2 linked regions of the Variovorax paradoxus genome follow. The protein of the gene in region 1 interacts with the protein of each later gene in a pairwise test. Links are inferred from orthologs where the notes say so. Each region holds a gene or a part of one and is shown on either strand. Other genes may lie near its edges. The genes, in order: ftsA and NWF24_RS30320.

Evidence for each region.
Region 2: the proteins of ftsA (region 1) and NWF24_RS30320 interact in binary tests that used the Escherichia coli proteins (3 or more experiments, as listed by UniProt). The link is inferred for Variovorax paradoxus from one-to-one orthologs.

What each region holds. Positions count from the first base shown.
Region 1 is NZ_CP102931.1:5,715,707-5,730,255, reverse strand. Bases 498-3,442 are described here. They hold ftsA (cell division protein FtsA), read left to right. Parts: upstream 498-1,327; coding sequence 1,328-2,557; downstream 2,558-3,442. Other genes in these bases: ftsZ (cell division protein FtsZ), read left to right, coding at 2,728-3,442; NWF24_RS27015 (cell division protein FtsQ/DivIB), read left to right, coding at 509-1,297; NWF24_RS27020 (D-alanine--D-alanine ligase), read left to right, coding at 498-506. Also shown: more of NWF24_RS27020, read left to right, coding at 1-497; more of ftsZ, read left to right, coding at 3,443-3,942; lpxC (UDP-3-O-acyl-N-acetylglucosamine deacetylase), read left to right, coding at 4,198-5,121; NWF24_RS26995 (hypothetical protein), read left to right, coding at 5,145-5,321; NWF24_RS26990 (hypothetical protein), read left to right, coding at 5,391-5,870; NWF24_RS26985 (LysR family transcriptional regulator), read right to left, coding at 5,877-6,836; NWF24_RS26980 (serine hydroxymethyltransferase), read left to right, coding at 6,954-8,276; crossover junction endodeoxyribonuclease RuvC, read right to left, coding at 8,278-8,826; NWF24_RS26970 (tetratricopeptide repeat protein), read left to right, coding at 8,977-11,040; NWF24_RS26965 (phosphatidate cytidylyltransferase), read right to left, coding at 11,047-12,036; NWF24_RS26960 (lysophospholipid acyltransferase family protein), read right to left, coding at 12,041-12,919; NWF24_RS26955 (ribosomal maturation YjgA family protein), read left to right, coding at 12,929-13,348; mtgA (monofunctional biosynthetic peptidoglycan transglycosylase), read right to left, coding at 13,314-14,057; aroE (shikimate dehydrogenase), read right to left, coding at 14,054-14,549. UniProt on the Escherichia coli protein: Essential cell division protein that assists in the assembly of the Z ring. May serve as the principal membrane anchor for the Z ring.
Region 2 is NZ_CP102931.1:6,477,991-6,492,456, forward strand. What follows is about bases 6,426-9,287. They hold NWF24_RS30320 (rod shape-determining protein), read right to left. Parts: upstream 8,448-9,287; coding sequence 7,404-8,447; downstream 6,426-7,403. Other genes in these bases: mreC (rod shape-determining protein MreC), read right to left, coding at 6,426-7,317; gatC (Asp-tRNA(Asn)/Glu-tRNA(Gln) amidotransferase subunit GatC), read left to right, coding at 8,664-8,963; gatA (Asp-tRNA(Asn)/Glu-tRNA(Gln) amidotransferase subunit GatA), read left to right, coding at 8,963-9,287. Also shown: NWF24_RS30285 (DUF2783 domain-containing protein), read left to right, coding at 1-38; hmgA (homogentisate 1,2-dioxygenase), read left to right, coding at 87-1,397; NWF24_RS30295 (Bug family tripartite tricarboxylate transporter substrate binding protein), read left to right, coding at 1,394-2,377; fahA (fumarylacetoacetase), read left to right, coding at 2,400-3,665; mrdA (penicillin-binding protein 2), read right to left, coding at 3,811-5,781; rod shape-determining protein MreD, read right to left, coding at 5,837-6,358; more of mreC, read right to left, coding at 6,355-6,425; more of gatA, read left to right, coding at 9,288-10,453; Asp-tRNA(Asn)/Glu-tRNA(Gln) amidotransferase subunit GatB, read left to right, coding at 10,455-11,945; NWF24_RS30340 (DUF4124 domain-containing protein), read right to left, coding at 11,989-12,684; pyrE (orotate phosphoribosyltransferase), read right to left, coding at 12,698-13,384; NWF24_RS30350 (exodeoxyribonuclease III), read left to right, coding at 13,397-14,200; NWF24_RS30355 (amidohydrolase family protein), read right to left, coding at 14,209-14,466. UniProt on the Escherichia coli protein: Forms membrane-associated dynamic filaments that are essential for cell shape determination. Acts by regulating cell wall synthesis and cell elongation, and thus cell shape.

The sequences.
Region 1 (14,549 bases):
TCGGCGTGACCAAGGTCGAGGGCTACTCGCAGATGCAGGACGCGATCACGCTGTCGGCCAAGTACGACGCCGACGTGCTCTGCGAAGAATTCATCGAAGGCGAGGAAGTGACCTGCGCAGTGCTCGGCCACGGGCTCGACGCGCGCGCGCTGCCGGTGGTGCGCATTTCCGCACCCGAAGGCGCCTACGACTACCAGAACAAGTACTTCACCGACGACGTGAAGTACCAGTGCCCGAGCGGCCTGCCCGAAGCGGAAGAGCACGAGATTCAGCGCATCACGCTGGCTGCCTACCGCACGCTCGGCTGCCGCGGCTGGGGCCGTGCCGACGTGATGATTCGCGCCAGCGACCGCAAGCCCTTCCTGCTGGAGATGAACACCTCGCCCGGCATGACCAGCCATTCGCTGGTGCCGATGTCGGCCCGCGCCGCGGGTATCGCGTACGAAGACCTGTGCCTGCGGGTGCTGGCCTCGGCCGCGCTCGACGCAACGGGAGGCTCGCTATAGCCATGGCCGACAGCATCCCCGCTCCCTTCGACGTCAAGCTCATGAACATCGTCGCGAACATTGCCTTCGCGATGGTGGCGCTCATGCTGCTGGCGGCGGGTGCGTGGTGGGTGCTGCGGCAGCCTTTCTTCCCCATCGGCGGCATCAAGGTGGACGGCGAGGTCACGCACAACAACGCGGTCACGCTGCGCGCCAACGTGGCGCCGCAGCTCACGGGCAACTTCTTCACCATCGACCTGGGGCGCGCACGCGCTGCCTTCGAGTCGGTGCCGTGGGTGCGCAGCGCGGTGGTGCGGCGCGAGTTCCCGAACAAGCTGCGCGTGACGCTGACCGAGCAGGTGCCGGTTGCCAACTGGGGCGACGACGCGGGCTCGAAGCTCATCAACGGCTTCGGCGACGTGTTCGAGGCCAACGTGGCGGAGGTGGACGACAACCTGCCGCGCCTGGATGGCCCGATCGAACAGGCCGGCCAGGTGCTGGGGATGTACCGCGTGCTGCAGCCGCAGTTCCAGCCTTACGACATGAGCATCGACGAGCTCACGCTGTCGAGCCGGGGCAGCTGGAAGGTGGTGCTCGACAGCGGTGCCGAGATAGAGCTCGGCCGCGGCCAGAGCGAGGAGGTGACGGCCCGCCTGCAGCGGTTCCTGAAGACCGTGACCCAGGTCGCGGGCCAGTACCGCCGCACGATGGCCGACGTCGAGGGCGCCGACCTGCGACACAACGACGCGTATGCATTGCGGCTGCGCGGCGTCACCACGGTCTCGCCAGAGGCCCCAAGAAAAATCAAGTAGCGCTCATCGAGAAATCGAGGACATATCTCAATGCCTAAAGAATACAAAGACCTGGTCGTAGGACTCGACATCGGCACCGCCAAGGTGATGGTGGTCGTGGCCGAAGTGCTGCCCGGAGGCGAGCTCAAGCTGGCCGGCCTCGGCATCGCGCCGAGCAACGGCCTGAAGCGCGGCGTGGTGGTGAACATCGACGCCACCGTGCAGAGCATCCAGCAGGCCCTGAAAGAGGCCGAGCTGATGGCCGACTGCAAGATCAGCCGCGTCTACACCGGCATCACCGGCAGCCACATCCGCGGCATCAATTCGAGCGGCATGGTGGCGGTGAAGGACAAGGAAGTGACGCCCGCCGACGTGGCCCGCGTGGTGGAGACGGCCCGCGCCATCAACATCTCGAGCGACCAGCGCCTGCTGCTGGTGGAGCCGCAGGAGTTCGTGATCGACGGCCAGGACGTGAAGGAGCCGATCGGCATGAGCGGCATGCGGCTCGAAGCCAAGGTGCACATCGTGACCGGTGCGCAGAGCGCGGCCGAGAACATCATCAAATGCGTGCGCCGCTGCGGCCTCGAAGTCGACCAGCTGATGCTGAACCCGCTGGCATCGAGCCAGGCGGTGCTGACCGAGGACGAGCGCGAACTCGGCGTGGTGCTGGTCGACATAGGCGCGGGCACGACCGACGTGGCGATCTTCACCAACGGCGCGATCCGCCACACGGCCGTGATCCCGATCGCGGGCGACCTCATCACGAGCGACATTGCCATGGCGCTGCGCACGCCGACGAAGGACGCGGAAGACATCAAGGTCGAGAACGGCTATGCCAAGCAACTGCTGGCCGACCCCGACACGCAAGTCGAAGTGCCGGGCCTCGGCGATCGCGGCCCGCGCATGCTGAGCAAGCAGGCGCTGGCCGGCGTGATCGAGCCGCGCATCGAAGAGATCTTCTCGCTGGTGCAGCAGGTGGTGCGCGAGTCGGGCTACGAAGAGGTGTTGTCGTCGGGCGTGGTGCTCACGGGCGGCAGCGCGGTGATGCCCGGCATGGTCGAGCTCGGCGAAGACATCTTCCTGAAGCCCGTGCGCCGCGGCATCCCGAAGTATTCGAGCGCGCTGTCAGACATGGTTGCGCAGCCTCGCGCAGCGACGGTGATGGGCCTGCTCGAAGAAGCACGTTTTGCGCGCATGCGTGGCTTCAAGGTTGCACAGAAGAATGGGTCGGTAAAGACTGCATTCGGACGTTTCAAAGACTTCATCGTGGGGAATTTCTAGCCATGATCAAGTCTCCACTCTGGCTCGCGCGTGGCAGCCCTCCATTGCATTTCAACGAGCGATGGCGACGAACAGGTCCACCATCGTGACGGACGCATCGTTGATCTCGTCACGGCACAAGAATTATTCATAGACACATAACGGCAACTGCAAGATTCAAGGAGTTAAAAATGACCATCGAAATGATCGAAGTCGAAGAGTTCAATCAGGGCACGCAGATCAAGGTGATCGGTGTTGGCGGTGGCGGCGGCAATGCGGTCGCCCACATGATGGAGCGCGGTGTGCAGGGCGTTCAGTTCGTCTGCGCGAACACCGACGCACAGGCACTGCAGCGCAGCAGCGCGCACAAGATCATCCAGCTCGGCACCAGCGGCCTGGGTGCCGGCAGCAAGCCCGACAAGGGCCGTGAAGCGGCCGAGCTCGCGGTGGACGACATCCGCGCGGCCATCGACGGCGCGCACATGCTGTTCATCACGGCCGGCATGGGCGGCGGCACCGGCACCGGTGCTGCTCCCGTCATCGCGCGCGTCGCGAAGGAAATGGGCATCCTCACCGTGGGTGTGGTGACCAAGCCCTTCGACTGGGAAGGCGGCCGTCGCATGACCAACGCCGACGCCGGCCTGGCCGAGCTCGAAGCGAACGTCGATTCGCTGATCGTTGTGCTCAACGAGAAGCTGCTCGACGTGCTGGGCGAAGACGTCACGCAGGACGAAGCCTTCGCGCAAGCCAACGACGTGCTGAAGAACGCCGTGGGCGGCATCTCGGAAATCATCAATGAGTACGGCGGCGTGAACGTCGACTTCGAAGACGTGCGCACCGTGATGGGCGAGCCCGGCAAGGCCATGATGGGCACTGCTGCCGCAGCCGGCCCGGACCGCGCGCGCATCGCCGCCGAACAGGCCGTGGCCTGCCCGCTGCTCGAAGGTATCGACCTCTCGGGCGCCAAGGGTGTGCTGGTGCTGGTGACGGCATCGAAGGGCTCGCTGAAGCTGAACGAATCGAAGCTCGCGATGAACACCATCCGCGCCTACGCTTCGCCGGACGCGCACGTGATCTACGGCGCCGCATACGACGACAGCCTCGGCGACGAGATGCGCGTGACCGTGGTGGCCACCGGCCTGTCGCGTGCCGATGCCCGCCGCCAGGCACCTACGCTGGAAGTGATCCGCACCGGCACCGACAACATCCCGTTCAACGTGCCGACGCTCGGTGGTACGGGGCACGCCAGTGGTGGCGGCCACAGCCAGCCCAACTACGACGGCATGGCCGTTCCCAGCGTGTGGCGCACCAACCGCACGATGGCTGCAGCGAAGGTGGACGCGCTGTCTTCGGGCGGCATGGACGACTTCGAGATCCCGGCCTTCCTGCGCCGCCAGGCTGATTAAGAGGACACCCCGTTCGATGGTCTCGCTGGAGGCCATCGTGGGGTGAACTCGGCCAGACGCAGAGGGCACGAGGGTTCGCAAGGGGCACAGGGACGACCTGAAAGGGACGTCTGCTGACTCTAGGCGCTGCGCTCACCTCGTGCCCTTTGCGTCCATTTCGCGCCAATTTGGCGGGATTGCATAGAACCCATGTCTATCGGTGCCATAGCGAGGGGCATAGGGCGCCATGCCCGTCGGGCGCCTAAAATCCCGGCCGTGCTGCAACAACGAACCCTCAAGTCGATCAGCCGCGCCGTGGGCGTGGGGCTCCATAGCGGCCAACGCGTGGAGCTGACCCTGCGACCGGCCCCGGCCGACACGGGCATCGTGTTCCGCCGCGTCGACCTGCCCGAGCCAGCCGAGATCCGCATGACTGCCGAGGCGGTCACCGACACGCGCCTTGCATCCACCGTTTCCACCGGCGGCGCCAAGGTGCAGACCGTCGAACACCTGATGTCGGCCTGCGCGGGCCTGGGCATCGACAACCTCTACATCGACATCACGGCCGACGAAGTGCCGATCCTCGACGGGTCGGCCTCGTCCTTCGTGTTCCTGTTGCAAAGCGCGGGCATCGCGCTGCAGAAGGCGCCGCGCCGCTTCATCCGCGTGACTCGCAAGGTCGAAGTGCGCGAAGGCGAGGGCGCCAACGAGAAGTGGGCGAGCCTGGAGCCGTACCACGGCTACAAGCTGAGCTTCGAGATCGACTTTGACCACCGCGTGGTCAATTCCACCGGCCAGCGCGTGGAGTTCGACTTGGGCACCGACTCGTACAGCCGAGACATCGCACGCGCACGCACCTTCGGCTTCACCAAGGACGTCGAGTACATGCGCACCAAGGGCCTCGCGCTCGGTGGTGGGCTCGACAACGCGGTCGTCATGGACGACACCAAGGTGCTCAATGCGGGCGGTCTGCGCTACGACGACGAGTTCGTGAAGCACAAGATCCTCGATGCCATGGGCGACCTGTACATCATCGGCAAGCCGCTGCTGGCGGCCTACACCGCATTCCGTTCGGGCCATGCGCTCAACAACAAGCTGCTGCGCGAACTGCTTTCGCACAGCGACGCCTACGAAGTCGTGACCTTCGAGGACGAGAAGCGCGCACCGCGCGGTTTCGGCGAAGTCGCCCGCGCCTGGTAGGCCACGTCCGCTTTTAGTCCCACATGCTTCTTTTTCGCTGGGCCATCCTGCTGCTTCTGCTGGTGGCGGGCGTGTGCTTTGCGTTCTATGCGGGCACGGGGCAGGCCAAGTACCGGCGCATCGGATGGATCGTGTTGAAGTGGACGCTGCTGGCGGCGTTCGGCTTCTTCGCGGTGCTGATCGCCGAGCGCGTGGCGTAGCCTTTACGTCCTCGTTCGCATGTCCGGAAACGGCATGCGTGGCAGCACGCTCCGGCGCACGATGGCGCCATGAACACCAACACCTCCTCCAGCCGAAATCCATTCGGCGTTGAAGATGCGCCCGACCCGGATGGCGTAGATATCGAAGCGTTTGCCGAGTGCATCGAACTGCACGGCAGGCCCGATGACCCGAACGCGCCTGCGTGGGGCACACCGGTGAACGACGCGCCGTCCTCGATCGTCGGCGCATGGTCCAGCCGCTGGAATGGGGGCGCCAATCCGACGATCCCCGGTGATTCCGAAGCTGCGTGGAAGCAGGGCAAGGCCACCGTGCGGGTGGCCGGCAGCCGGTTCTACCTGCTGTTCGATTGGGATGGCGGCGCGCGGCAGGCCCTGCTCGATGTCCGCTATGTCGATCCCGACACGCTCGTGGGCCGCTACATCAACCTGAGCAATCCGGCCATCACGCAGCCCTGGGTGGGCCTGATCGTCGACAACCGCCGGATCGACGGCCGCTGGCCCAACGGGCGATTGGACTTCCGGCGATAGGCCTGCTCAGGCTGCGGCGAGTGCCTGAAAGGCCTGCACCTGCTGCGCAAGCAGCGGCCCCTTGCGGTGCGCAGGCACCAGCAGCATGACCGTGTCTCCCACCGCCTTCGGCCGTCCCCAGGGCGCATGCAGCTTGCCTTGCGCAAGCAATGGCGCGACCAGCCGCTCACGGCCCATCAGCACGCCTTCGCCATCGAGCGCGGCCTGCAGTGCGAGGCTGTAGAGCGAGAAGTCCGGCCCGGCGGCCATTGCTTCGGCTTCGGCCGTCGTGACACCGGGGCGAACAGCCTGCAGCCAACGCGGCCAATCGTCGCGCCACACGGTGTCGTGCAGACCACCGCAGCGCGTGAGCAGATCCGCCAGGTCATCGAGCGGGCGAGGACACCCGCTGGGCAGCGCCTGCTGCAGGCGTGGGCTGCAAACGGGCAGCAGCCGGTCGCGTACGAGCGGAATCGCCTGCGCGCCGACAGCGGTCTCGATGTGCTCGCCGGCCCGCGCATAGAACAACCCGAGATCGAAAGGCTCGCGGCGGAAGTTCGGTGGCTGCTCCAGCGCAGTGACCGACACCTGCACGCCGGGCAGTGCGGCCTTCAGTTTCGAGAGCCGCGGCGACAGCCACAGCTGCGCCACGGCTGGCAAGGCAGCCACCTGCAGCGTGCTGAGGCGTGCGGCGGTCTGCGTCTCGTGGCGCAGCGCCTGCACCGCCAGGCCGAGTTGGTCGACGGCCGCGCTGAGCGCCGGCAGCGCGCGCCGCCCGTGTGCGCTGAGGCGAATGCCCTGGCTGTGCCGCTCGAACAGCGCGCCGCCGGCCCAGGTCTCCAACGTCTTGATCTGCTGCGCGACGGCAGCCGGTGTGACGAAGAGTTCTTCGGCTGCCCGCGCGAAGCTGCCGTGGCGGGCAGCGGCCTCGAAGGCGCGCACGGCCGTGTGCGGCGGCAGGCGGGGGCGGGGCGGTGCGAGTGGCATCGGAGCAATCCTTCAGGCCAAGTTTTTCTAGGGCTCAGGCCCAGATTATCCGGTTTGCCCGGCCGGCGGCGGCAGGCGACGATGCGGCCATTCACCACTTCCAGCGAGATCCACCGCATGCCAGCCGCCCTGCAACGCCGCCCCTGGGTTCCCGCCGCCAGCGAAGACCATGTGCTCTCCATCGCCGCCGACGCCGCTGCGCGCGACGCGGCGGGAGTCGCCGCCGAGATCGAACGGCTGGTGGCCGACAACCATCGCATCCACGATGTCGAGGGACTGAACCTCAACCCCGCCACCAACGTGATGAACCCGGCCGCCGAAGCGCTGCTGTCGCGCGGGCTCGGCTCGCGCCCCTCGCTCGGCTACCCGGGCGACAAGTACGAGATGGGGCTGGAAGCCATCGAGCGCATCGAGGTCGTCGCCGCCGAGCTCGCAGCCGAAGTGTTCGGCGCGAAGTTCGCCGAAGTGCGCGTGAGCTCGGGCGCGCTGTCGAATCTCTACGTGTTCATGGCGACCTGCCAGCCCGGCGACACGATCATCGTGCCGCCGCCCAGCATCGGTGGCCACGTCACGCACCATGCGGCGGGCGCAGCTGGGCTGTATGGCCTGAAGCCGGTTTCCGCGCCGGTGGACGCCGACGGCTACACGGTCGATGTGGTTGCGCTGGCAAAGCTGGCGCGCGAGGTGAAGCCGAAGCTCATCACCATCGGCGGCAGCCTGAACCTGTTCCCGCATCCGGTGCCCGCGATCCGCGAGATCGCCGACAGCGTGGGCGCGAAGCTGTTGTTCGATGCCGCGCACCTTTCGGGCATGGTGGCCGGCAAGGCGTGGCCGCAGCCGCTCGAGCAGGGCGCGCATGCGATCACCATGAGCACCTACAAGAGCCTGGGCGGCCCGGCGGGTGGCCTGATCGTGTCGAACGACGCGGCACTGATGGAGCGCATCGATGCCATCGCCTACCCCGGCCTCACTGCCAACTCGGATGCGGGCCGCACCGCCGCGCTGGCCCGCGGGCTGCTCGACTGGAAGGTGCATGGCGTTGCCTATGCGGCTGCGATGCGCGAGACCGCGCAGGCTCTGGCGCGTGCGCTCGATGCGCAAGGCCTGCCCGTGTTCGCGAAGGCGCGCGGCTTCACCCAGTCGCACCAGCTTGCGGTCGAGGCGGCGCGCTGGGGCGGCGGGCAGCATGCGGCGAAGAAGCTCGCGCAAGGCAGCCTGCTGGCTTGCGGCATCGGCTTGCCGACCGCACCCGTGGATGGCGACATCAACGGCCTGCGGCTTGGCGTGCCGGAGATCGTGCGCCTGGGCTTCACGCCTGACGACATGCCGCAGCTGGCCGATTGGATTGCTCGGGCTCTGGCAGGGGATGCGGCCACCGTCGCCGTTGAAGTGCGAGAGCGCCGCAAGCGCCTCGGCGAGCTGCGCTACATCGTGCGCTGAGTCAGCGCGAGCGCCCTTGCCGGTAGGTGCCGGCATGCGTCTTCGACAGCTCGGCCGCCTCCGCGAGCCGAGCCATCGACCGCCCCACCTGCGCGTGCGTGATGGCAATGCCCAGCGCGTCCGCCGCGTCGGCGCCCGGCAGGCCCGGCAGTTCGAGCAGCCGCCGCACCATCTCCTGCACCTGCGCCTTGGCGGCCTGGCCGTGGCCGGCCACGGCCTTCTTCATCTGCAGCGCGGTGTACTCGGCCACCGAGAGGTTGTTGCTCACCAGCGCGGTCACGCAGGCGCCGCGCGCCTGTCCCAGCAGCAGCGTCGACTGCGGGTTGACGTTGACGAAGATGATTTCGACCGCCGACGCATCGGGCTGGTAGCGCGCGGTGATCTCCGCGATGCCGTCGAACAGCACCTTCAGGCGTGCCGGGAGGTTGCCTGTGCCCAGGTGCCGGGTGCTGATGGTGCCGCTGGCCACGTAGCGCAGCGCATGGCCGTCCGCGTCGACCACGCCGAAGCCGGTGGTCTGCAAGCCGGGGTCGATGCCAAGAATGCGCATGAAAGGAAGCGAAAAGGCTTACGCCAGTGCAAAGAGGAGAGAGAAGGGGCCGAACTATCGCTCGAAAGCAGCGCTATCGCGGGCAGAATCCGTGCCGATTCGTACAGTCTGCCCCGCTTTCCGCGGGGCGCGCCACACAAGGAAGCGAATGTGAATGTAGTCGAGTCCTCCGCGCAGCGGCAACTGGACGAGGCGCAAGCCTTGATCGAACGCCTGCAGCAGCACCCTGCCGAACGTGCGGCCGCGAGCTTCCGCCGCATCGAACTGCTCAACGACCTGGGCCGCCGCAACGAGGCACTGGCCGCCTGTACCCGTCTGCTCGACGAGTACGCAGCCAGACCCGATGTCGGTGTGGTCGTGCCCTGCTGCCAGGCGCTGCGCCTGCTGGCGCACATGCTGCGCCAGATGCATCGCCCCGCCGACGCGCTCGCCACCCTCGACCGGCTGATTGCCGCGCACGGCCAGCGCAGCGAGCCCGCGATCCGCGAGCACATCGCCCATGCGCTGTATCAGCGCACTTGGTGGATCGACGAACCCGAGGCGCGCTGCGAAGCCTGCGACGCCATGAGCGATCTGCTCGACAGCCAGCCCGATGCCGCGCTCGACGCGTGGCGCGTGGAGGCCCGGCTGCTCAAGGCCGAGATCGAACACCACCGCGGCCTGCCGCAGGACGCGCTTGCCACGCTGGAAGCAGTGATCGAGCGCTTCGACGGCAGCACCGACCCCGGCGTGGTGCTGCGCGTGGCGCGTGCGCGCCTGGCCTCGGTGCTGAACCTGCGCGAACTGGCGCAGCACGCACAGGCCCAGGTGATGTGCCTGGCAGTGGCCGACCAGATCGAGGCCGGCCTCGCCGACGCGGCGCCCGAGCTGCGCATCGAGGGCGTGCGGGCGCTGACGCTGTTCTTCGACGGCTTCGGCATCGACGAGCATGCGAACCGCGCCGAGCTGGTCGGCTGGCTGCTCGACCGCTACGGGCGCGACGAGTCGTCGCAGGTGCGCCGCATGGCCGTGCGCCGTGCCTACGACTGGTCGGTGGGGCTGCGCGAGCAGGACGACGGAGAGGTCGCGCTGGCCGCCTGCGAGCGGCTGCTCGTAACCTTCGGTGCGGACACCGATGCCGGCGTGCAGCGCACCGTGGCGGGCGCGCTGCTCAACAAGGGCTTCGTGCTGCTCGAACGGCTCGGCCGGCCCGAGGATGCGCTCGCGGTGTACGAGCAACTCGCGAAGCAGCTGAAGGACACGCCCACGCCCGAGCTGCAGGACACCCTGGCCAAGGCCACCGCCGGCCGCCTGGCCTGCCTGAAGCGGTTGCGCAAGGCCGATGCAGAGTTGCCGCCCGAGCTGCGCGACGAGGTGCGCGACAAGGTCAAACAGGGCCGCAAGCACGGCGATGCGGGCGAGTCGCGCGAGGCCATCGCGCTGTTCGACGAAGTGCTGGCCGCGTATTCCGCATCGCCCCACCCGGAGCTGCGCCGCCAGTGCGCGCGGGCGCTCGTCCACAAGGCCTTCTGCCTGGTCGCGCTGGATCGCTTTGCCGAAGTGATCGCCGCGGCCGACGCGATGGACGCGCGCTACGGCGCCGACCCGTCGACGGAGATGCAGGAGACGGTCGCGCTGTGCCTGCAGTACAAGAGCACCGCGCTCGACCGTCTCGGCCTGCACGACGACGAGATGCGGGTGCACGACGAGATCGTCGCGCGCTGGGGCAACTCCGAGCTGCCGGACCTGCGCGGGCGCGTGGTCGGCGCGCTGTTTCGCAAGGGCGCCACGCTGCGCCAGACCGGCCAGCTCAAGGCGGCCGTGGCCTGCTACGACGAGGCCATCGCGCGTACCACCGGCGCGAGGGAAGGCGCGCTGCAGCTGTGGGCCGCCAAGTCGATGATCAACAAGGCCAAGGCGCTCGACAAGCTCGGCGATCCCGTGGGGCAGGCCAAGGCGTATCGCGCGCTCATTGCGCGCTTCGGCGATACGGGTGATGCCGCGCTGCGCGAGCGTGTCGCCAATGCCTGCGAATGGCTGGCCGAGGCCGAGGGCCGGCAGGGGCGCGTGGAGGCGCAGCGCGCGGCGCTCGAAGCCGCGCTGGGCCGTTTCGGCACGGCGTTGTCGGCCGAGCAGCGCACGCGGTTGACGCGCGAGCTGCAGGCGCTGAAGGCCAAGGCCTTCGGGCGCGCAGCGAAGCAGGCCTTCGACCGCGTGGTGCGCCGCAGAGCCTGATGAGGCTCAGGCGTTGAAGTACCAGCGGATGGAGTGGAAGAAGATCGGGGCCGCGAAGCAGAGCGCATCGACCCGGTCGAGAAGGCCGTTGGCACCCGTGACGCCCACGCCCTTCTGGCCCCAGTTCGGAATGCCCCGGTCGCGCTTGAGCGCCTTCATCACCAGGTGCCCCATCGACCCCGCGATGCAGGCAATGACCGACACCGCAAGCGCTTGCCCGAACTTGAACGGCGTGATGAACGAGAACAGCGCGCCCACCAGGCTCGCCACCACGATGCCGATGCCCCAGCTGGTCCAGTTGAAGCTGCGGCTCACGTTGGGCGCGAAGGGCGCGCGCTGGGTGCGGCGCGAGATCAGGTGCTGCACCAACACCGAGGTCTGCACAACGAACACCAGGAAGAACACGAGGAACGCGCTCTTGCCCTCGTAGCCCGGAAAGCTCAGCAGCAGCAGCGCCGGCACGTGGCTCATGCCGTAGACGCAGACCATGATGCCCCACTGCAGCTTTGCGTTGCGTTCCAGGAAGTGGCTCGGGTCGTTGGCCAGCGCGCTCGCCACCGGTATCGCGAGGAACACGTACACCGGGATGAACACGGTGAACAGGTCGAAGCGCGCCGTGGCCACCAGCCAGAACTGGATCGGCAGCACCACGAAGAAAGCGAGGATCAGGCTGCGGTGGTCGCCGCGCCGTGTGGGCGAGAGCGTGATGAACTCGCGCAGCGCGAAGAAGGAGATCAGCGCGAACAGCACGGTGGCCACGGTTTCGCCCAGCGCCCAGCCGATCCAGAAAATGATGACCATGAACCAGGTGGTGCCCAGCAGCGCGCGGAAGTGCGCGAGCTCGGCCTGCCAGGTGGCGTCGTGCACGGGGTTGCGCTTTTCCCTGAAGCTCAGGAAGAAGGCCGTGGTGCTCACGATCACGAGCACGCCGAAGATGATGAGGAAAAGCGCCGCGACCTGGTGGGTCGGAGTGAGGTTGCGCAGGAACTGGTTCATGTCGTCAGACGTCGCGCAATGCGATCACGGCGGCGCGCGCCCGGTCGAGGAAGGGCCGGCGTTCTTCGTCTTCTTCGACGCGGATCGGCGCGCCGAAGGTAACGGAGCAGAGGATGGGCACCGGCACGATCTCGCCCTTGGGCATCACGCGCTGCACGTTGTCGATCCATGCCGGCACCAGCACCACCTCGGGGAACATGGTGGCGAGCGTGTAGAGGCCCGACTTGAACTTCTGCGGCTCGCCCGTGTGGCCGCGTGTGCCTTCGGGAAAGATGATGATGGAGTCGCCGCTGCGCAGGGCTTCAACGAGCGGTGCGAGTGGGTCGACGGCTGGGGCTGGTGCAGCGACCGGGATTTCTTCGGGCGCCGCGGGCGGTGGCGGCTCTGGAGGAGGCGGCGGAGCGGGCGGCTCGGGAAGGTCGAGCCGGCCCTGCGCTTCGGGCACGGTCTCTGCGGGCGGTGCCGGCGGCGTCAAGGGCAGCAGCGGTTCCATCGAGGGCTCGATGCGCTCGGCAGGCATCGGCGGCAGTGGCCGTTGTGTTGGCGGGGCTTCGGCCACCACGGGTGGGGGTACAGGAGGTGCCGCCGCCGCAGCAGGCGCCGTCGCCTGCCGCTCCACGTACACCGCGTTGAACACCTCCGTCGTGATCCAGCGCTTGACCGGTGTGTTGGCCCAGTAGTCGCGCGCCGCGATAGGCCGCGTGATGCTGCGCAGCTCTTCAGGCAATGCCGCCCAGATCATCACGAGGTCGGCGTGGCTCTGGTGGTTGGCGAAATAGATGCGCTGCTCGGCTTTCGGCGGACAGCCATACCAGCGCGCCTGCGCGCCAGTGAGCAACCGGACGATTCCCAACAACAACCAACCCGTGAGCTTTGCCAGCATATGGGCGCGATGATACGGGCCATGCGATGGCGTTTTGATCCTCTTTCACTCGTGTGGGCGGTGGCCCTGTTTCTTGTTCTCGTGCTGCTGGCCACCGTCGGCGCACGCTGGGGCTGGCTGCGCAGCTTCTTCGGCGACGTGCTGGCCGTGGTGTGGGTCTACTTCGTCTTCAGGACGGTGATTGGCGCGCGGGTGTTGCCCCTGGCGTTGGCTGCGCTGGGCGTGGGTCTCGCGGTCGAACTCGGGCAGTACCTTGCGGCGGCGTGGCACTTGCACATTCCGAACCGCGCCTTGCGTATCGTGCTCGGCAGCACCGCCGACTGGTGGGACGTGCTGGCCTACGTGATCGGCTTTGCTGCCGTGCTGGCCATCGAGGGCCTGCGCGGTGCGGTCGTCAGGGCAGCTCGGCCGCAGGCATCCGCGCCATGACCGTCGACGCCCGCCCACTCAGGTAGGGCGAGCCGATCCGGCGCTCAAAGAACTTGGGGCTCGGCAGCATCACTGCCAGGCGCGCGGCCTCGTTGGTGCTCAGGCGCGAGGCCGGCTTGCGGAAGTAGTACTGCGACGCCGCCTCGGCACCGAACACGCCTTCGCCCCACTCAACGTTGTTGAGATAGATCTCGAGAATGCGCCGCTTGTCGAGCAGCACTTCGAGCAGCGTGGCGAGCACCAGCTCCTGGCCCTTGCGCAGCAAGGTGCGCTCGCCTGACAGCAGCAGGTTCTTCGCGAGTTGCTGCGTGATGGTGGAGCCGCCACGCAGGCGAACCGGCTGTACCGGCCTTCCCCGCGCCACCGCGCGTGCTGCGCGCTTGGCGGCGAGTTCTTCGGCCCTGGCATTGCGCTGGCGCGCGCGCTCGATGGCTTCCCACTCCACGCCGTTGTGGTCGACGAAGCCGGCGTCCTCGCTCGCGATGACGGCGCGCTTGAGCGTGTCGTTGATCTGCGCGTAGGGCACCCACTCCTGCCGCCAGCCGGCGCCGCTGCCCTGGTGGATAGTGATCTGGAAAGCCTCGGAGCGCTGGAACGCAGTGCTCTGCGGATCGATCACCGCCATCGCCGCGATACGCACCACGAAGAACAGCTCGAGTGCCACGCCCGCCACCACGAGGCAGGCGATCAGGCGCAGCACTGCCTTCATTTCAGCTCGGCTCGAACTTCAGCCAGCACTTGCGCGGAAGGCGGCCGCACGCCGCGCCAGATCTCGAAGGACTCGGCAGCCTGCTCGACCAGCATGCCGAGCCCGTCGCGCGCGACCGCGCCGTGCGCCTCGGCCCAGGCCATGAAGCCCGCCGCAGCAGGGCCGTACATCATGTCGACCGCGAGTCCGCCAGCGCGCAGCACGCTGGCCTTCACGGGCACCGCATCGCCCGCAAGACTGGAGGCGGTGGCGTTGACCACCACGTCGAAAGCGCCCGGCACTTCGTCGAGCGCCCAGGCTTCGAGCGACGCGCCGTGGCGCAGCGCAATGGCCGCATGTCGGCGCACCAGCTCGACGGCCTTGCCCACGGTGCGATTGGCCACCACGACGCGCGAAGCGCCCGCGTCGAGCAGCGGCCCGAGCACGCCGGCCGCCGCACCGCCCGCGCCGATCAGCAGCAGCGCCTTGCCTTGTAGCGGCACGGCCGCGTTG
Region 2 (14,466 bases), 760 kb from region 1 along the record:
TGCTGCGCGAAGCCTTCGATGCGGCGCGCGCCGGCTAGGCTCCACGCATTCCAATCTCCTCATTGCGACTTTCGAAAGAGAAGCCCATGACCCCAGCAACCTCGCCCTCTGAACGGCGCTACCAGAGCGGCTTCGGCAACGAGTACGCCTCCGAGGCGGTGCCCGGCGCCCTGCCCCAAGGCCGCAACAACCCGCAGCGCGGCCCCTTCGACCTGTACACCGAGCTGATCTCCGGCACCGCCTTCACCGCGCCGCGCCACGAGAACCGCCGCACCTGGCTGTACCGCCGGCAGCCTTCGGTGGTGTCGGGCCGCTACCAGCCCTACGCGCAGGCGCATTGGACGACCGGCGCCGACCGCGAGATCCCCCTGCCGCCCGAGCCCCTGCGCTGGCATCCTCAGTCGCTGGACGGCGCGGCCGACATCGACTTTGTCGACGGCATGCGCACCATCGCGGCCAACGGCGATGCCGAGTCGCAGGTCGGCATCGGCTCGCTGATGTACCTCGCGGGCCGCTCGATGGAGCGCCGCGCCTTCGTCAACGCCGACGGCGAAATGCTGCTGGTGCCGCAGCAGGGCCGCCTCGTCATCACGACCGAACTGGGCGTGCTCGGCGTGAAGCCCGGCGAAATCGCGGTGCTGCCGCGCGGCATGGCCTTCAAAGTGGCGTTGCCCGACGGGCTCTCGCGCGGCTACGTGTGCGAGAACTACGGCGCGCACTTCCGCCTGCCCGAGCTCGGCCCGATCGGCTCGAACGGCCTGGCCAACGCGCGCGACTTCCAGGCGCCCGTGGCGGCTTTCGAATCGGAAGAAGGTGCCTACGAAATCGTCAAGAAGTTCGGCGGCCGCTTCTGGCAGGCGCCGATGAAGCAGTCGCCCTTCAACGTGGTCGCCTGGCACGGCAACCTGTCGCCGGTGAAGTACGACACGGCGCATTTCATGGTGATCGGCTCGATCAGCTTCGACCATCCCGATCCGTCGATCTTCACCGTGCTGACTTCGCCCAGCGACACGCCCGGCACTGCCAACTGCGACTTCGTGATCTTCCCGCCGCGCTGGATGGTGATGGAAAACACCTTCCGTCCGCCATGGTTCCACCGCAACCTCATGAGCGAATTCATGGGCCTGGTGCTGGGCGAGTACGACGCCAAGCCGGGCGGCTTCAAGCCCGGCGGCGCGAGCCTGCACAACTGCATGGTGCCGCACGGCCCCGACGAGGAAGCCTTCGACAAGGCCACGCACGCCGACCTGAAGCCGCACAAGCTGGACAACACGCTGGCCTTCATGTTCGAGAGCCGCTACCGCTTCATTCCGACGAACTTCGCGCTGAAGAGCCCTGCGCTCGATACCGACTACGCGGACTGCTGGGCAGGATTGAAAGACCAGTTCAAGCCATGAGGGGCGCCTTCACCCTCACGCGCCGCGCGGCGGCCGTGGCGCTGCTCGCGGCGCCCTTCTTCGTGCACATCGCACAGGCCGCCGACTTTCCGACCAAGCCCATCCGCTTCATCGTGCCCTACACGCCGGGCGGCACCACCGACCTGGTGGCGCGCACCGTGGGCCAGAAGGTGTCGGAGAAGCTGGGCCAGCCGGTGCTGATCGACAACCGCGGCGGCGCGGGCGGCAACATCGGCATGGACGCCGTGGCCAAGGCCGCGCCCGACGGCTACACCATCGGCTTCGGCGCCATCTCGACCAATGCGCTGAACCCGCACATCTACAAATCGATGGCCTTCGACCCACGCAAGGATTTCACGGCCATCAGCCTGCTGGGCACCTCGACCATCGTGCTCGAAGTGCCGGCGGCCTCCGCCATCAAGACCGTGCCCGACCTCGTTGCCGCCGCGAAGAAGAACCCCGGCCTGCCCTACGCCACCGCGGGCGCCGGCACCTCGATGAACCTGGCCGGCGTGATGTTCGCGCAGATGACCGGCACCGAGCTCGTGCACGTCGCCTACAAGGGCAGCGGCCCGGCCATCACCGACATGCTGGGCAACAACATCGGCGTGATGTTCGACAACCTGCCGGCGTCGCTGCCGCACATACAGGCCGGCAAGCTGCGCGCGCTGGCGGTGGCAGGCCCCGCGCGCTCGCCTTCGCTGCCCGACGTGCCGACGATGGCCGAAGCCGGGCTCAAGGGCTACGCGCTGGAACCGTGGTTCGGCGTGTACGGCCCGGCGAAGCTGCCGGTGCCGATCGTCAAGGCGCTGAACGAGGCCTTTGTCGAAGCGCTCGCCATGCCCGACGTGAAAGCCAAGCTGGCGCAGGCCGGCTTCTCGCCGCGCAGCTCGACCCCACAAGAGCTGACCACGCTGACCGAAACCGAATACAAGCGCCTGGGCGATGTGGCCCAAAAGGCCGGCATGACCGCCGACTGAACCGATTCACAGAAAGACATCCATGACCGCACTGAACGCCACCCATGACCCGAAGCTGCGCAGCTGGGTCGCCTCGGCCCATGAAGCCGGCACCGACTTCCCGATCCAGAACCTGCCCCTCGGTCGCTTCCGCACGGCCGGCAGCAGCGAGGGTTTCCGCATCGGCGTCGCCATCGGCGACCAGGTGCTGGACCTGCGCGCAACGGGCCTCGTCGACACCGACGACATGAACGTGCTGATGAACGCCAGCATCAAGGACCGCCAGGCCCTGCGCGCCGCGATCTCCGCGGGCCTTGCCGAAGGCAGCGACAAGCAGGCCGCGTGGTCGAAGGCGCTGCTGGCGCAGGGCAAGGCCGAGATGACGGTGCCCTGCCGCATCGGCGACTACACCGACTTCTACACGGGCATCCATCACGCGACCACCGTCGGCAAGCTGTTCCGCCCCGACCAGCCGCTGCTGCCCAACTACAAGTGGGTGCCCATCGGGTATCACGGCCGCGCCTCGTCCATCGTCGTGAGCGGCCAGAGCTTCAAGCGCCCGCAGGGCCAGACCAAGGCGCCGGATGCGGCCGAGCCGAGCTTCGGCCCCTCGAAGCGGCTCGACTACGAGCTGGAGCTGGGCTTCCTGGTGGGCCGCGGCAACGCGCAGGGCGAACCCATTGCCATCGGCGAGGCCGAAGACCACCTGTTCGGCGTGACGCTGCTCAACGACTGGTCGGCGCGCGACGTGCAAGCCTGGGAGTACCAGCCGCTCGGCCCCTTCCTCTCGAAGAATTTCGCAAGCTCGCTGTCGCCGTGGATCGTGACGATGGAGGCGCTGGCGCCGTTCCGCGCGAAGTTCGAACGGCCCGCGGAAGACCCGCAGCCGCTGCCGTACCTCGATTCGGCATCGAACCGCGAGAGCGGCGCACTCGACATCACGCTCGAAGTGCTGCTGCAGACCGCGAAGATGCGCGCCGAGGGCGTTGCCCCGGCGCTGCTCACGCGCGGCAACACCACCGAGGCCGCCTACTGGACGGCCGCACAGCTCATCGCGCACCACACGGTGAACGGCTGCAACCTGCAGCCGGGCGACCTGCTGGGCTCGGGCACGCTGTCGGGCCCGAAGCCCGACGAGGCCGGCTCGATGATGGAGCTGACGCTGGGCGGCAAGCAGCCGATCACGCTGCCGAATGGCGAGAAGCGCACGTTCCTGGAAGACGGGGACACGCTGATCATTCGCGGTTACTGCGAGCGCGCGGGCGCGGTGCGCATCGGCCTCGGCGAGGTCAGCGGAACGGTGGTCTGAGGCTTGCGTTGCCCTCCCCGTCTTGTCCCCTCTCCCTCTGGGAGAGGGCTAGGGTGAGGGCAGCGGCGTCAGAAAGCGCGCGATGGAGGTGAGGCCGCTCGCCCTCACCCCAACCCTCTCCCAGAGGGAGAGGGAGTAATACGGGTCAGGGCGCGGTAGCAGGCGTTGCCACGGGCGCCGGCCACGCCACTTCACTCGCCACGCGCGGCTTGCCGATTGGCGCGGTCGCCTTGCCGGTCTTGATGGCCGCCAGGTCGGCCTCGCTCGGGTACTGGTTCGCGAGCCAGTAGTCGAACACCCGGCGCGCGATGGGGGCCGCGGCGCCCGCGCCCCAGCCGGCGTTTTCCACGATCACGGCCACGGCGATCTTCGGGTCGTTCACCGGCGCGAAGGCCATGAAAAGAGCGTGGTCGCGCTGGTGTTCTTCCAGGGCGCGCGCGTTGTACTTGGTGTTCTGCGCCTGCGTTACCGCCTGCGCCGTGCCCGTCTTGCCGGCTGCCTGGTAGGCCGCGCCCGCGAACACGCCGCGCGCCGTGCCGGCGGTGACCACGCTGGTCAGGCCGTCGCGGACCACCGCAACGTTGGCCGCCGAGAAGCCGAGGTTTTCCGCCGGCGGCTGCTGCAGCGGCACCACCTGCCCGCTCACGGTGTTGCGCGTGGCCAGCACGAGGTGCGGCTTGTGCTTCAAGCCGCCGTCGGCCACGACGGCCGTGGCCTGCGCCAGCTGCAGCATCGTGAAGGCGTTGTAGCCCTGCCCGATGCCCAGCGAGATGGTCTCGCCCGCGTACCACTTCTTTTGCTCGGGGCGCTTGTAGGTGTTGCGTTTCCACTCGGTGCTGGGCAGCACGCCGCGCACCTCGCCGCCCAGGTCGATGCCGGTGATCTGGCCGAAGCCCAGCGGCTTCATGAAGTCGTGGATCAGGTCCACGCCCATCTCGTTGGCCAGCGAGTAGTAGTAGATGTTGCTCGACAGCTGGATCGATCGGCGCATGTCGACGCCGCCCAGGTTGCCTTCGGGGCTGCCGAAGCGGTGGCCGCCGAAGTTGAAGTAGCCGGGGTCGTTCACCACCACGTTGGGCCCGCGCTTGCCGGTTTGCAATGCCGCCATTGCCATGAAGGGCTTGTAGGTGGAACCGGGCGGATAGGTGCCGCGCAGGGCGCGGTTCAGGAGCGGCTTGTCGAGGGACTCGGTGAGCGCCGCCCAGCTTTCGTTGTCGATGCCTTCGACGAACAGGTTGGGGTCGAAGGTGGGCTTGCTCACGAAGGCCAGCACCTCGCCGGTCTTGGGGTCGATGGCCACCAGCGCGCCGCGGCGGTCGCCGTACATGTCTTCCACCAGCTTCTGCAGCTTGATGTCGAGCGACAGCATCACGGTGTTGCCCGGTGTGGCCGGATGGCTGGCCAGGCGGCGCACGGCGCGGCCGCCCGCCGAGGTTTCCATCTGCTCGACACCGGTCTGGCCGTGCAGCGTCTTCTCGTAGCTCTGCTCGATGCCGAGCTTGCCGATGTAATCGGTGCCCTTGTAGTTGGCCTGGTCTTCCTCGTCCCAGTCTTCCATCGCGGTCTTCTCGCGCTGGTTGATGCGGCCGATGTAGCCAAGCACGTGCGAGGCCAGCTCGCCCTGCGGGTAGTTGCGGAACAGGCGCGCCTTGATCTCCACGCCCGGGAAGCGATAGCGCTGGGCCGCGAAGCGCGCCACCTCTTCGTCGCTCAGGCGGGTGCGGATCGGAATGGAGTCGAAGCTGCGCGAGTCTTCGCGCAGGCGCTTGAAGCGGCGGCGGTCGCGCGGCGAGACTTCGAGCACCTGGGTCAGGCTGTCGATGGTTTCCTCGACGTCGTTCACCTTGGAGGGCGTGATCTCCAGCGTGTAGGCCGAATAGTTCGAGGCCAGCACGATGCCGTTGCGGTCGAGGATCAGGCCCCGGTTGGGCACCACCGGTACCACGGCCGTGCGGTTGCTCTCTGCCTGCTCGGCCAGGTCTTCGTGGCGCGTGACCTGCAGGTACACCAGCCGCGCACACAGCAGGCTGAACGCGAACAGCACCGCCAGGCCAATGACGATCACGCGGCGCTTGAAGCGCGCGAGGTCGGCGGCGACGTTGCGGATTTCGGTCATGGCGGTGGGAGCTTAGGCGCGTGCAGTTGCTTTTGGCAAATGCGGCGGGCAGGGCTTAGAGGGGGCGGTTCTCGTCCGGTTCCGGGGTGCGGCGCTGCGGGGCCAGTAACAGTGCGGTGACCAAGGGCCACAGCGCGGCCTCGATGGCAGGCGAGATCAGCACAGACCACCCCGGGAACACACCGCCGCCGATCATCCGCGTGACGACCTCGATCAGCTGCGACAGCGCAAAGAGCGGCAGCACCTGCAGCGCCTGCGAGAGCACCGGATACCAGAGCAGGCGCCGGTGGATGGTGATCGCGAAGAAGCCCAGCGTGGTGTAGGACAGCGCATGCTGGCCCAGCATCGACGACTGGTGCACGTCCATGCACAGGCCGAACACGAAGGCCGCGCCGATGCCCACGCGCGCGGGCTGGTGCACGCCCCAGAACACGATCACCAACGCCAGCAGGTCGGGCATCCAGACCGCGCGGCCGATGGGGATCATGTTGATGAGCAGCGCCACCACGAGGCTGCTCCACATGAAGAGCGGGCTGACGGGCAGCAGGAGCTGCTGCTGGCCTGGACGCTTGATCATGGGCGCGCTCCCGCTGGCTTCTTTTCGTTCTTGCCCGCGCCGGGCTTGCCTTCAGGCCGCTTGCGCTGGGTGGCGGCGGGCGCGGCAGGCGGCGGCGCGGCCGGCGTGCCGGTGGGCTCGAGCACCAGCACGTAGCGCGCGGCCGTCACATGGGCCAGCGGCACGCAGTAGATGCGGGCGAAAGCCGAGTCGGCGCGCCGCTCGATGCGCTCGATCTTCGCCACCGGCAGGCCGGCGGGATAGATGCCGTCGACGCCGCTGGTGGAGAGCAGGTCGCCCTCCTGCAGGTCGGCATTGGCGGCCATGAAGCGCAGCTCCAGCCCGCCGCCGTGGGCCGAGGCGTCGCCGAAGGCCACGCTGCGCACGCCGGTGCGGGTGTTCTGCACGGGAATGGAAAGATCGCGGTCGATCACCAGCGTGACCTCGCTCGTGAAGGGCAGCACCTGCGTGACCTGGCCGAGCACGCCGCGCGCGTCGATCACCGGCGAGCCGGGCGCCACGCCCTGGGTCAGGCCCTGGTCGATGACGATCTTGCGGGTGTAGGGGTCGGCCGCGTCGTAGAGCACCTCGGCCGCGCGGCCCGGCGTGGCCGTGGTCTGGCGCAGTTCGAGCAGCTCGCGCAGACGGGCGTTGTCCTGCAGCAGCGTGTCGGCCTGGGCGGCGCGTTCGGCCTGCATCATCAGCGCCTTGCGGGCGTCTTCCTCGTTGCGCTGCGCGGTCTGCAGGTCTTCGAGGTAGCGCCCGCCTCCCAGCACGGCCTGCACCGGCTTCAGCGCCACCCATTGCACCGGGTAGAGCACCGCGCCGATGGTCGCGCGGATCGGCTGCACGATGTGAAAGCGCGCATCGGCCACCATGAGGAACAGGGCGAGCGCGCCGAAGAAGATCAGCTTGCTGAGCGCCGACTGCCCCTGGTTGAACAGGGGTGGCGCTGTGCGATCGAGCGTGCCCAGAGGCATGAATTCAGACCCGGCGGTGGTGCGGAATCAAATAACAAAAAGCCGGCCTGCGCAAGCAGAGGCCGGCCGATGATGGCTTTCGCCTTTTACTCGCTCGTGAAGATGCTGCCCAGGCGATCCATGCGCTCCAGGGCGATACCGCAGCCGCGCACCACACAGGTCAGCGGGTCTTCGGCCACCAGCACCGGCAGGCCGGTTTCCTCGGCCAGCAGGCGGTCGAGGTCGCGCAGCAAGGCGCCGCCACCGGTCAGCATCATGCCGCGCTCGGCGATGTCGGCGCCCAGCTCGGGCGGAGTCTGTTCCAGCGCGTTCTTCACGGCCGAGACGATGTTGTTGAGCGGATCGGTCAGGGCTTCCAGCACTTCGTTGCTGCTGATGGTGAAGCTGCGCGGCACGCCTTCGGAAAGGTTGCGGCCCTTGACTTCCATTTCCTTGACTTCGGAGCCCGGGAAGGCCGAGCCGATGTTCTTCTTGATGACTTCGGCCGTCGGCTCGCCGATCAGCATGCCGTAGTTGCGGCGGATGTAATTGATGATGGCTTCGTCGAAGCGGTCGCCGCCGACGCGCACCGAGCCCTTGTAGACCATGCCGCCCAGGCTGATGACGCCCACTTCGGTGGTGCCGCCGCCGATGTCCACCACCATCGAGCCCGAGGCTTCACTGACGGGGAGGCCCGCGCCGATGGCCGCGGCCATGGGTTCTTCGATGAGGTAGACGGAGGTGGCGCCAGCTGCTTCGGCCGCGTCCTTGATGGCGCGGCGCTCGACCTGGGTGGAGCCGCAGGGCACGCAGATGATGATGCGCGGGCTCGGCGTGAGCAGCGTGCGCGGGTGCACCATCTTGATGAACTGCTTGATCATCTGCTCGGTGATCACGAAGTCGGCAATGACGCCGTCCTTCATCGGGCGGATCGCCTCGATGTTGCCAGGCACCTTGCCCAGCATGGCCTTGGCCTCGCGGCCGACAGCCTGGATCACCTTCTTGCCGTGGGGGCCACCTTCGTGGCGAATGGCGACAACCGAGGGCTCGTCCAGCACGATGCCCTTGTTACGGGCAAATATCAGGGTGTTGGCGGTGCCGAGGTCGATCGCAAGGTCGGTGGAAAAGTACCGACGGAAAGCTCCAAACATGTGCGGAATTCCTCTGAGTACGGCCTGCGCATCGGCAGGTCGTCACTCTATTTTTTGGGTCGTTTGACGGGGTGAATTGATCGTTTTTGGCGCAAAAGCCGGCGCGTTCGCGGGGGTTGCGGCAAAGGCGGGATAATACCCGAATCCCCTCTGATTCCTGTATTAGCACCCGCTTCGGCGTGCGATTACCTTCGCTTTTTTGGGCCGTTCCGACCTATGTCACTCTCCGCTTCCGATATTGCGCGCATTGCCTCGCTGGCGAGGCTGCAGCTTGCCTCCGATGAAAGCGAGCGCATGCTCAGCCAGATCAACGGCTTTTTCGATTTAGTCGAACGTATGCGTTCCGTGGACACCACGGGCGTCGAGCCGCTGGCCCATCCGGTGGCCGCGCTCGAAGACATCACGCTGCGCCTGCGCGACGACGTGGTGAGCGAACCCAATAACCGCGAAGCCAACCAGAAGAGCGCCCCGGCCGTCGAAGCCGGTCTGTTTCTCGTGCCGAAGGTGATCGAATAATGAGCAGCGGTGAATTGCACCAGATGAGCGTGGTCGCGCTGGCCAAGGCATTGGCCGAGCGCAAGGTCTCGGCCGTCGAGGCCTCGCAGGTTTTTCTCGGCCGCATGAAGGCGCACGAGTCGCTCGGCACCTTCGTAACCGTCAATGAAGAAGTCACGCTGGCCCAGGCCCGCGCCGCTGACGCACTGATTGCCACCGGCAACGCACCGGCGCTGGCCGGCGTGCCGATCGCGCACAAGGACATCTTCGCCACCGCCGATTTCGCCACCACCGCCGGCTCGAAGATGCTCGCGGGCTACCGCTCGCCTTTCGACGCCACCGTGGTCAAGCGCCTGGCCGAGGCCGGCGCGGTCACGCTCGGCAAGCTCAGCTGCGACGAGTTCGCCATGGGCTCCGCCAACGAGAACATCGCCGTGCCCGCCGTGGGCCACGACAAGGCCGTGCCCGTGCAGAACCCCTGGAACCGCGAACGCATTCCGGGCGGCTCTTCGGGCGCCAGCGCGGCTGCAGTCGCGGCACGTCTGGCCCCCGCGGCCACCGGCACCGACACCGGCGGCTCGATCCGCCAGCCCGCGTCGTTCTGCGGTGTGACCGGCATCAAGCCCACCTACGGCCGCGCCTCGCGCTATGGCATGGTGGCCTTTGCGTCGAGCCTCGACCAGGCCGGCCCGATGGCCCGCTCGGCCGAAGACTGCGCGCTGCTGCTGTCGGCTTTCTGCGGCCCCGATCTCGACCGCGATTCGACCTCGCTCGACAAGCCCGCCGAGAACTTCGGCCGCTCGCTGAACGACTCGCTCGAAGGCCTGCGCATCGGCGTGCCGAAGGAGTTCTTCGGCGAAGGCGTGGCGCCCGGCGTGCGCGCGGCCATCGACGCGGCGCTCGCGCAGTACGAGAAGCTCGGCGCCAAGCGCGTCGAGGTCACGCTGCCGCGCACCGAACTGTCGATTCCCGTGTACTACATCATTGCCGCGGCCGAGGCCTCGAGCAACCTGAGCCGCTTCGACGGCGTGAAATTCGGCCACCGCGCGAAACAGTACAAGGACCTGTCCGACATGTACGAACGCACGCGCGCCGAAGGCTTCGGCGACGAAGTCAAGCGCCGCATCATGATCGGCACCTACGTGCTTTCGCACGGCTACTACGACGCCTACTACCTGCAGGCGCAAAAAGTGCGCCGCATGATCGCCGACGACTTCCAGCAGGCCTTCAGGCAGTGCGACGTGATCGCCGGCCCCGCCGCGCCCACCACCGCGTGGAAGCTCGGCGAACATGGCGACGACCCCGTGGCCGACTACCTCGCCGACATCTTCACGCTGCCCGCCTCGCTGGCCGGCCTGCCCGGCATGAGCGTGCCCGCAGGCTTCGACGGCGGCATGCCCGTGGGCCTGCAGCTGATCGGCAACTACTTCGGCGAAGCGAAGCTGCTCAACGCGGCGCACCGCTTCCAGCAGGCCACCGACTGGCACGCGCGCACACCGGAGGGCTTTTGAGATGAGCGAGACCGTGAACACATTCGAAGCACAACAGCAGGGCCGCCCGACCGGTCCGCTGGTGCGCGGCTATGAAGTCATCATCGGCTTCGAGACGCACGCCCAGCTGTCGACCGCGAGCAAGATCTTCAGCCGCGCCTCCACCGCCTTCGGCGCCGAGCCCAACACGCAGGCCTGCGCGGTCGACCTGGCGCTGCCCGGCACGCTGCCCGTGATGAACAAGGGCGCCGTCGAACGCGCCATCAAGCTCGGCCTGGCGCTGGGCTCGCACATCGCGCCGCGCAGCGTGTTCGCACGCAAGAACTACTTCTACCCCGACCTGCCCAAGGGCTACCAGATCAGCCAGTTCGAGATCCCGGTCGTGCAGGGCGGCTCGGTGTCGTTCTTCCTCGGCGAAGAACAGAAGACCGTGCGCCTCGTGCGTGCCCACCTCGAGGAAGACGCGGGCAAGTCGCTGCACGAAGACTTCATCGGCCAGAGCGGCATCGACCTGAACCGCGCCGGCACGCCGCTGCTTGAAATAGTGACCGAGCCCGACATGCGCTCCACCGCCGAGGCCGTGGCCTATGCGAAGGAGCTGCACAAGATCGTCACGTGGATCGGCATCTGCGACGGCAACATGCAGGAAGGCAGTTTCCGCTGCGACGCCAACGTGTCGGTGCGCAAGCCCGGCGACAAGCTCGGCACGCGCCGCGAGATCAAGAACCTGAACAGCTTCAAGCACATGCAGCAGGCGATCGACTACGAGATCCGCTGGCAGATCGAAGAGATCGAGGACGGCCGCAAGATCGAGCAGGCCACCGTGCTGTTCAACGAAGGCACCGGCGAGACGCGCGCGATGCGCGCCAAGGAAGACTCGGCCGACTACCGTTACTTCCCTGACCCCGACCTGCCCCCGCTGGTCATCGCCGCCGACTGGATCGAGCGCGTGAAGGCCACCATGCCCGAACTGCCGCGCGCGATGGCCGATCGCTACGTGCGCGACCACGGCCTGTCGGAATACGACGCGGCGCAGCTCACGCAGAGCGCCGCGCTCGCCGCCTACTTCGACGAGGCCGTGAACGCAGGCGCCACGCCCAAGCTTGCGAGCAACTGGATCACAGGCGAAATGGCGCGCCGCCTGAACGCCGCCGAGATCGGAATCGAAGCCGCCCCCGTGAAGGCGCAGCAACTGGCTCAACTGGTGAAGCGCATCGCCGACGGTACGCTGCCGAACAACGCCGCGCGCCAGGTGTTCGAAGCCCTGTGGACCGGCGAAGGCAGCGATGTCGATGCGATCATCGAGGCCAAAGACCTGAAGCCGATGAACGACACCGGCGCGCTCGACAAGATCCTCGACGAAGTGATCGCGAAGAACGCCAAGAACGTCGAGGAATACCGCGGCGGCAAGGAGAAGGCGCTCAACGCCCTCGTGGGTCAGGTCATGAAGGCCAGCGGCGGCAAGGCCAACCCGGCGCAGGTCACCGAGCTGCTGAAAGCCAAGCTGGGCTGACGGCAGGAAACCGGGGCCTTGGTGCAAGGCCCCGGCAGGTTCATCAGCGGGGGTTGCCGCCGTTCTGCGGCGACCAGAGCGTCTTCAGACGCGTGCGCTCTTCGTCGAAGCGCGCATTCACCCGCTTCTTCTCTTCTTCCTGCTCCGCAATGAAGCGGTTCTGCACCACCACGCTCTGCGTGTTGTCTTCGAGCTTGCGGCGCACCGCGCCCGGCGCCTTGCTGGTGTCCTGCTTGTAGAACTCCATCTCCTCGTCGATCTTCTTGCGGTCTTCGCTCAGCTCGGCGATGCGCTTGCGCGCCGCCTGAGTCACCGCGTCGATTTGCGCGAGCGCCTCGCTGCGTTCGCGGTCGTGCGTGGCGAGGTTCGGGTAGCGCACCAGCAGCGCGCGTTCGCGGCGCCGCTCGTCGGTCAGGCGCGCGGTCTGGATGGCGGCTTCGCGGGCACGGTCTTCGCGCTCCTGCAGCTCGCGCGCGGTGTAGGTCGGCTCGACCTTGCGGCGCACCGAGCCGCTCGGGTTCAGCTCGCGCTGCTCGCGGTCGGTGCACTCGGCAATCGGCCGGTCGGCCGTCAGCGTGCGGCCGCGGGCGTCGGTGCAGGTGTAGATACCGGGGGAGGCTCCTTCCACTTTCTGCGGTTGCGCTTGCAAGGCGCCGCAGAACGAAGAAACCGCCAGGAAGAAAGAAGCCGACGCCAGCAGGCGGATCGGCTTGCCGTGATCGTCGCGTGCGTCGTGCATGGGCGCCCTTGCCTCAGCTGGTGGCGCCGTAGCGCGTGCGGTAGGCCAGCACGCGTTCGCGGTGCGCGCCCAGGTCGGCGGCAGCGTTGCCCGAGAGGTAGCTCAGCAGGTCGTCCAGCGTGGCGATGGCAATCACCGACAGGCCGAGCTGGTTGCGCACGTACTGCACGGCGCTGTGATCCACGTCGACACCGTTCTCGGTGGCCTTTTCCTGCCGGTCGAGCGCAATGGCCACCGCATGCGGTGTGGCGCCGGCCGCCTGGATTGCCGCGATCGACTCGCGCACCGCGGTGCCGGCCGACATCACGTCGTCGACGATCAGCACGCGGCCCTTGAGCGGCGCGCCCACCAGGTTGCCGCCTTCGCCGTGTGCCTTGGCTTCCTTGCGGTTGTAGGCAAAGGGGTAGTTGCGCCCGCGCCGGGCCAGCTCCGCGGCCACCGTGGCGCCCAGCGGAATGCCCTTGTAGGCGGGGCCGAAGATCATGTCGAATTCAAGCCCGCTTTCGATCAGCCGGTCTGCATAGAATCCGGCGAGCCGGGCGATCTTGCCGCCGTCGTCGAAGAGCCCCGAGTTGAAGAAATAGGGGCTCATCCGACCGGCCTTGGTCTTGAATTCGCCAAAGCGCAGCACGCCGGCATCCAACGCAAACTGGACGAAGTCCTGTGCGACCGCGCTGCTTTTCTCACCATCTACAGCCATCGGGAATTCCTTGTGTTCAAACTGACCAGTCTCAATCTCAATGGCCTGCGTTCGGCCGCTACCAAAGGCGTGGCCGACTGGGTGGCCGAACTTGCGCCGGATTGTATTTGCATGCAGGAGATCCGCGTCCAGGCCAGCGACATCGAAGGCCGGTTCGAGGAAATGGCCGGCCTCAAGGGCCACTTCCACTTCGCCGAGAAAAAAGGCTACGCCGGCACCGCCATCTACACCAAGCACGCTCCGAGCCAGGTCGTGGTGGGCTGGGGCGACGCCGAGTTCGACGCCGAGGGCCGCTACCTCGAACTGCGCTTCGACACGCCCAAGCGCAAGTTCTCCGTCATCAGCTGCTACTTCCCGAGCGGCAGCTCGGGCGAGGAGCGGCAGGAGGCCAAGTTCCGCTTTCTCAAAGGCTTCTTTCCGCACCTGCTGGCACTGAAGAAAGAGCGCGAGTTCGTGCTGTGCGGCGACATCAACATCGCCCATAAAGAGATCGACCTGAAGAACTGGCGCGGCAACCAGAAGAACAGCGGCTTCCTGCCCGAAGAACGCGCCTGGATGACGAAGCTGCTCGACGTCGGCGCCGAGGGCGCAGGCCTGGTCGACGTGTACCGCATGCTCAAACCCGACACCACCGGCGATGCCTACACCTGGTGGAGCAACCGCGGCCAGGCCTATGCGAACAACGTGGGGTGGCGGCTCGACTACCACCTGGCCACGCCGAAGACCGCCGCGCTGGCGCGTACCGAGCAGATCTACAAGACCATCAAGTTCAGCGACCACGCGCCGATCACGGTGGACTACGACTTCAAGCTGTAAGGCGCGGCCTAGCCGCAGCAGCCACCCATCCGCCCGCGCCGGTAGAACGGCCCGAGGTCCTCGGCCAGCGCCTTGACGGTCTCGCGCCACGACAAGGCGCCGGCAGCATCCGCCACCAGTGCGCCGCGCATGCGCGCCAGCAGTTCGGTGCGCAGCGCGGGCTCGTCGACGCCCTGCACGCGGCCCGCATCGACCACCGCGCGCCCGCCTACCAGCACCTTGGCAATGTGGCGGCCGTTGCCCCGCGCCAGCAGCAGGTCGAGCGG